DNA from 3 places in the Arthrobacter sp. 10T413_2 genome. Region 2 is predicted to be linked to each of the others. Evidence: riboswitches for the same ligand, from Rfam matches in the RefSeq annotation. Region 2 holds a riboswitch; each other region holds the start of a gene.
The links. Region 2 has a riboswitch for S-adenosylmethionine ahead of AC1DBQ_RS08915 (DUF1737 domain-containing protein). Riboswitches for the same ligand answer to the same signal wherever they lie in the genome.

Region 1: another riboswitch for S-adenosylmethionine. It lies ahead of AC1DBQ_RS22090 (bifunctional o-acetylhomoserine/o-acetylserine sulfhydrylase); the one in region 2 lies ahead of AC1DBQ_RS08915 (DUF1737 domain-containing protein).
Region 3: another riboswitch for S-adenosylmethionine. It lies ahead of AC1DBQ_RS03985 (aminotransferase class V-fold PLP-dependent enzyme); the one in region 2 lies ahead of AC1DBQ_RS08915 (DUF1737 domain-containing protein).

What each region holds. Positions count from the first base shown of each region.
Region 1 is NZ_JBFTHK010000263.1:2,130-4,193, forward strand. It holds gene AC1DBQ_RS22085 (VOC family protein) at 123-761, opposite strand; SAM riboswitch class IV at 916-1,031, shown strand; gene AC1DBQ_RS22090 (bifunctional o-acetylhomoserine/o-acetylserine sulfhydrylase) at 1,093-2,064, shown strand, end outside.
Region 2 is NZ_JBFTHK010000039.1:18,769-21,555, forward strand. It holds gene AC1DBQ_RS08905 (O-succinylhomoserine sulfhydrylase) at 1-470, opposite strand, end outside; gene AC1DBQ_RS08910 (rhodanese-like domain-containing protein) at 471-881, opposite strand; gene AC1DBQ_RS08915 (DUF1737 domain-containing protein) at 878-1,186, opposite strand; SAM riboswitch class IV at 1,214-1,328, opposite strand; gene AC1DBQ_RS08920 (ATP-grasp domain-containing protein) at 1,696-2,652, shown strand; partial or broken gene AC1DBQ_RS08925 (glycosyltransferase family 2 protein) at 2,639-2,787, shown strand, end outside.
Region 3 is NZ_JBFTHK010000012.1:44,705-46,768, forward strand. It holds gene AC1DBQ_RS03985 (aminotransferase class V-fold PLP-dependent enzyme) at 1-844, opposite strand, end outside; SAM riboswitch class IV at 879-992, opposite strand; gene hisN (histidinol-phosphatase) at 1,165-1,977, opposite strand; gene rsgA (ribosome small subunit-dependent GTPase A) at 2,054-2,064, opposite strand, start outside.

The DNA.
Region 1 (2,064 bases), on a different contig from region 2:
TGACAGGCCTCCGTCCGGGCCGGACAGCCGCAGGCGGCCTTAAAATAATATCGGCCGCCGTCTCGCGGGTGACATCATTGGCACCCGCGGGATGGCGGCCGAAGTGTGGGGCAGGCGGAGCGTTAGATCGTGACGGCCCCGGAGGCGGTCTCGAAGGTGACGGAGAGGATTCCGGGCGTGCCGTGCGGCGCGAGCCAGTTCACGGCCACGTCTTCCAGCGGCTTTTCCACGGGCTCGCCAAGCCATTCCGTGACGCGCTCTGCCGAACCGGCAATGGTCAGCGCGGACATCTTGACGTCGCTTGCGTAGGCGTTGGAGGGGTGAAGCTCCGGGTCACCCTCCCACTTGAGCATGTAGGGCACCTGCGGGTCGGCGATGAGGCCCAGGATGCCGATCTGCTTCCAGACCAGTTCGCGGCCGTCAGGGAACTTCCGGTTGCCGTTCACGGCGGCGCGGCCCAGCCGCTCCTCGAACGGTCCGAGATCGTCAACCTCGACGCACCAGCCCATCCAGCCGCCGCCGGCCTCGGAGCGTGCCCGGACTGCCTGGCCGAAGGGGGCCTTGTCCGATGCCGGGTGGTTCAGGACCTCCACGACCTCGACATACTTGTGTCCCGCGAGCGGGATAATCATGTTGCGTGTCCCGAAACGGGGGTGCACTCCACCCTTCACGGCTTCGACGCCGAGGGCAGACGCAATACGTTCAGTGGTGGCTGCCAAGCCATCGTGTTCACAGGCGTAAGAAACGTGATCCATGCGCATGCCCTCATCTTGGCACTTTGTGATGGACCTCTCAGCTTAGGCTTGCCTTACTGTCATGGGATGTCATGGGGTGACTGCAGGCCCGCGTGCCCGTCGTCTTCATGTTCGTCATAAAGCTATCCAGCGGCCTGCCGCCATTCCTACACTGAAGCAAGGTCATGAGCGCCAGCGCACAGCCCCGGCTTGCTGGCCGGCAACCCTCGTATCGCGGTGGGGTGCCCCGGGTGAAGACCTGGCCGTCCGGCGCCCGCCGGAGGGCAAGCGCGGCGCCTGTGCCGGCCCGGGCCGATGGCCCCGGACGGTGCTGTGCCCAGTCCCGACAGGAGCAACAATGTCCACTGCCTGGTCCTTCGAAACCCGCCAGATCCACGCCGGCCAGGAGCCCGACTCCGCCACCGGCGCCCGGTCCCTCCCGATCTACCAGACGACGTCGTTCGTGTTCCCAAGCGCCGAAAGTGCCGCGAACCGCTTCGCCCTCGCCGAACTTGCCCCCATCTACACCCGGATCGGCAACCCCACACAGGACGCGGTGGAACAGCGCGTGGCCAGCCTCGAAGGCMGCCTTGCTGCCCTGCTGCTCAGCTCCGGCCAGGCCGCCGAGACCTTCGCGATCCTCAACATCGCCGAGGCCGGCGACCACGTGGTCGCCAGCCCCAGTCTCTACGGCGGCACCTACAACCTGCTCGCCCACACGCTGAAGAAGTTCGGCATCTCCGTGACCTTCGTTGCGGACCCCGACAACCTGGACCAGTGGCGCGAGGCCGTCCGGCCCAACACGAAGCTGTTCTTCGGCGAAGTGGTCTCCAACCCCCGCCAGGACGTGCTGGACATCGAGGGCGTTTCCAAGGTGGCCCACGAGGCCGGCGTGCCCCTGATTGTCGACAACACCCTGTCCACCCCCTACCTCATCCGGCCGATCGAGTGGGGAGCGGACATCGTGGTCCATTCGGCCACCAAGTACCTCGGCGGCCACGGTGCCGCGATCGCCGGCGTGATCGTGGATTCGGGCAAGTTCGACTTCGGCAAGGACCCCGAGCGGTTCCCCGGCTTCAACACCCCGGACCCCACCTATAACGGACTGGTCTACGCCCGCGACCTCGGCGCCGGCGGCGCGCTCGGGGCCAACCTCGCCTACATCCTCAAGGCCCGGGTCCAGCTCCTGCGCGACCTCGGCTCCGCCGTGTCCCCGTTCAACGCCTTCCTCATCGCCCAGGGCATCGAGACCCTTAGCCTGCGCGTTGAACGCCACGTGGCCAACGCCACCAAGGTGGCCGAATGGCTGGAGGCGCGGGACGACGTCGAA
Region 2 (2,787 bases):
AAGAAGACCGCCGTCGTCGGCTCGGACAGCGCAGACTTCCACTGCTCCAGGTCCGGGCCGTCCACGAAGACCGTCTCGACGCCCCAGCGCGGCAGGATCTCGTTGAGGATCACAAAGCACGAGCCAAAAAGCGAGCGGGCGGCGACCACCCGGTCGCCGGCCCCCAGCAGCGCGCCGAGGGCGGTGAAGACGGCGGACATGCCGGACGCCGTCGCAAAACATGCCTCTGTGCCCTCGAGCAGCCGCAGCCGCTCCTGGAAGGTTGCGACGGACGGGTTGCCGTAGCGGGAGTAGACGAAGCGCTCGTCCTCCCCGGTGAAGGCGCGCTCGGCMGCGGCCGCGGACTCGTAGACGAATCCTGAGTTGAGGAAGATCGGCTCGGCGGTTTCCTGGAAGCCTGTACGGTCAAGGCCTCCGCGGACGGCCTGGGTGTCGGCCGCCCATCCGGCGGCGTCGGGATTGAAAGTCACTTAAATCTTTCCGAGGTTGGTGGGCAGGCCGCGGTTCTTCCAGCCGTTGACGGTGCGTTCGCCAAAGCGGTCGGTCTCGCCTTCGAAGCCCTCAAGGACGTTGTACGAGGTGTAGCCGGCCTGCGTCGCGGCTGTCGCGGCGGCAATCGACCGGGCGCCGGAGCGGCACAGGAACACGAGCTCGACGGCGGTGTCCTCCGGCGCCTGACGCTGGAGCTGTTCCACGAAGTGCGGGTTGGGCACCCCGCCGGCGAGGGTCCACTGGATGAAGAGAGGATCGTTGTCCGTGGCCTTCGTATCCGGGATGCCGATGTGGGCCCATTCGCCCTCGGTCCGGACGTCCACCAGGATGGCGCCGGCCTCCAGCTTGGCCCACGCCTCGTGCGGGCTGAGGTCTCCGGCGTAGCTCATGCGTGGCCCTCGAAGGCGTCTTCGGCACCAAATTCGTCACTGTCGAGTTCATCGACGGCGTTGGCCACGGCGGCGTCCGCGCTCGCAATTGCGGCCGGCAGGACCAGCGCCTGCGCCACGATCACCGTGCTGCCGTTGAAGGTGGCGGCGGGGCTTCCGTGCAGGACATAGCCCTCGGCCAGGGCGGCCGACACGCGCTCACAGAAGGCGCGGTCGTCGGCGCCGGTMAACAGGCGGTAGGCCAGTTTGTCCTCGCCGGCGGAAGCTGCGGCGGGGGCGGCTGCTGTACCGGGTACAGCGGGTATGGATGTGTCGGGCACGACGGATCTCCTCTTTCACGCTTGCAGCTCGAATGGTCGATATGCCGAGTATTCACCTGAGGCACCCCGCCGCGAAAGGGAGGGTTGCCGACCGGCCAGTCAGGGCTTGGCACCGGTTCTCATTACTCCCCAAAAACGTAACACTTACGACGCCGGCCCGCACCGCCGCCGTCGTCATGTTCCGTAACCGGACCGCGCCCCACGGGGTGACACACGCGGCGGACCGAGAAATCAGAGTTGCGGGGTGAGAGCCGGGTGCGGCGCCAAGGCGAGTAGTAGCGGGCTCCAGTTTCGGGTACTGCCCACTCGTGTCCGCCGGGAGTTTGCGCAGTCTACTGAGGGGATCGGACTGACGCGTCGGCCCGTCCCACGTTTCTGTGGATCAAGTTGTCTCTTCGTGCAGTTGTCTGTCCCTCAATTTTTGTGTGAATCGGTGGCCGTTACKGCCGGAGCCGCAGCCGCGGCCCGGCGGGTATCGGCGGAATGGAGCAACCGTGGGCCCGCGCATTCTGGTTACTGGCATTGCAGGCGCCGCCGGCCGMACCGTCGCGGCCCAGCTCGCCGCCCGCGGCATCCCGTGCCTCGGCTCCGACMCCCGCGACGTCACCCGGCAGGGCGAGGACGCCACCGCCGCAGCGGCAGTCAGGCTCCTGCCGGCGACGGACCCGGACATGGTCCTGGACCTGCGCCGGCTGGTGGACCGGGAAGCCATCAACGTCATCATTCCGACCCTCACCGTGGAACTCCCGGTGCTGGCTGCGGCCCGCGCCGGATTCGGCCGGGACGTGCGGATCATCGTCGGCGACCCTGCCGCGGTGGCCCTCGCCAACGACCACCTGTTCACCGCATGGGCGTTGCAGGCAGCCGGCATTCCGGTCCCGCGTTTCGGGGTTCCGGGCGATCTCGCCGCCGCGCCGGCGTCCCTGGCCGAGCTCAACGGTCCCGTCGTCGTCAAGCCGCGAACTTTCAAAGGCACCCACGCCGTCCACCTGCTGGCCGGGACCGGCTCAGTCAGCTGGAAGAACCTGCCGCCCGGGCAGCTGGTCCAGGAGTTCATCCCGGGCGCCGACTACGTGGCCCTTGTGTTCGGCACGCCGCCCCGCAACGCGATGGCGCCGGTGGCGGTGGTCCTCGAGAAGACAAAAACCCCGTACGGGCGGGCCGGCAGCGACGAAGTCAGCCGCAGGGTGCCGGCGGCCGAGGCCAACGATGTACGGAAGCTGGGCCTGGCCGCCGTCCGCACGCTCGGGCTGACCGGCCCGGTCCAGGTCCAGATCCGCCGCCGCGCGGACGGAACCCCCGTGGTGCTGGGCGTCTGCCCGACACTGGGGGCGAACAGCACGTGGGCGCCCGAACTGCTCGACGCCGTCCTGGCAACGTTCATGCTCCCGGCATTCAACCCGGCGTCCTTCCGGCGGTGCCCGGCGATTCCCGCCGATGCCCTGGGGTGAGGCGTCCGTGCCGGTCGGCCCGGCACAGGAACTCGTCCTGGTGTTCATCGGATTGCCCGCCCTGGCGGCGGCGGTGATAGCGGCTGTCGTCCTGGCGCTGGCCCTCTCTTTTGAGGTGCGGTCCGCGCGGCGTCG
Region 3 (2,064 bases), on a different contig from region 2:
CGGTGGTCCAGCTGACGGAGTCGAGCCGGGCGTCGCGGACAGCGCCGCCGCCGGCCAGGTGCGGGGTGCCGGCGTCGAGCCAGTCCGTGCGCCCCACCAGTACGCCGGTACCGAACGGGGCGTAGAGCTTGTGACCCGAGAAGGCGAGGTAGTCGACGTCGTCCGCGGCGATATCGATCCGCCGGTGCGGCGCCAGCTGCGCTGCGTCGACGACGATCCTGGCACCGTACTCGTGCGCCAGCGCGGCAAGGGCGCGGATTGGCAGGATCTCGCCGGTGACGTTGGAGGCGCCGGTAACGGCCAGCAGGCTCACGCCGCCGCGGGCGAGCTCGTCCCGCAAGCGGTCGATGGTGGCCGCGAGGGTGGGTGCGGCCACGACGCTGCGGTGCGGGACGTTCTGCCAGGGCAGGAGGTTCGCGTGGTGTTCGATGTCGAGGTAGATGACCTCGCCCGCGGGCCGGCCGTCCCGCAGCGGCAGGCACCCGGCCAGCAGGTTCAGGGAATCGGTGGTGTTGCGGGTGAAGATCACGGAATCGTCCGGCCGGCCGCCCACGAAGTCCCGCACGATGTCCCGGGCGTTKTCGTAGACCGAGGTGCTGATCTGGGAGGCGTAGCCGGCGCCGCGGTGGACGCTGGCGTAGTACGGCAGGATTTCGTTCAAGTAGGCCGAGACCACGGACAGGGCCGGGGCGGAGGCGCCGTAATCMAGGTTGGCGTAGCGGGCGTGGCCGCCCTTGATCAGCGGGGACTGGATCTCGGCGCCCGTGACGGCGGCGAGCGGACGTGCGGCGGCGGCAAACCGTGCGTCGACTTCGGGGGCGGCGGGGAAAATGGCAGTTGTCATGGGACCTCACTCGAACAGGACCCCACATCGTGGGAATCCGCGCTTGCCGGGTCCGTTCCGGACCGGCCAGGTCGTCACCCGGGGCACCCCACCGCGACTGGAGGGTTGCCGGCCAGCAAACCGGGGTTTAGCGCTGGCACTCGTGACCTGCATCGAGCGTAGGACATCGGTGCAGCCGGGGAAAAGGCGGCCTCCGAATGTGAAGCGTTTTGTTACGTGCGCGCCGKAAAGCGCACGTCGACCGAACAAACGACGGCGGCGGCCCCGGAATGGGGGCCGCCGCCGTCGTTTGTTCGGTTGTTGTGAAAGGTCAGATGATCCTAGAGGAGGTCGTCGAGTCCTGGGTTGAGCCGCTTGAGCACTTCCGAGTGGAGGATCGAGTTGGTGGCCAGGGCGTTGCCYCCGAAGGGGCCGTCCTCGCCCTCGAGCGAGGTGAAGCGGCCGCCGGCTTCGGTGACGATCGGCACGAGGGCGGCCATGTCGTAGAGGTTCAGTTCGGGTTCGCAGGCGATGTCKACCGCACCCTCAGCCACGAGGCAGTAGGACCAGAAATCGCCATAGGCGCGGGTGCGCCACACTTCCTCGGTGAGGCCCAGGAACTCGTCCAGGTTTCCGCGTTCCTTCCAGCCGCCGAGGCTGGAGTAGGACAGCGACGCGTCCTCGAGCTTGGAAACGTTGGACACCTTCAGCCGGGTGGCGGAGGCCAGGGAGCGGCCGGTGTAGGCGCCCGCGCCCTTGGCCGCCCACCAGCGCTTGCCCAGGGCCGGCGCGCTGACGACGCCGACCACCGGTTCGCCCTCGTCAACGAGGGCGATCAGGGTGGCCCAGACCGGGACGCCGCGGACGAAGTTCTTGGTGCCGTCGATCGGGTCAATGATCCAGCGCCGGGAGCCGTGGCCCGAGCTGCCGAATTCCTCGCCCAGGACCGCGTCGCGCGGCCGGGAGCGGGAGAGCTGGCCGCGGATGGCTTCTTKGGCGGACTTGTCGGCGTCGGTGACCGGGGTGAGGTCGGGCTTCGTCTCGATCCGAAGGTCCAGCGCCTTGAATCGGCTCATGGTCTGGGAATCGACGGAATCTGCCAGGACATGGGCAAGGCGCAGGTCATCGTTGTAGCTCGAATCGGTTTGGCTCATGGTTCCAAACTACCGTCTAAGCGGGCGGGCCGCCGGGAGGCCGCGGTGCTGCGCCGCGGGCCGGTGAGGGGCCGCATCAGGACACAG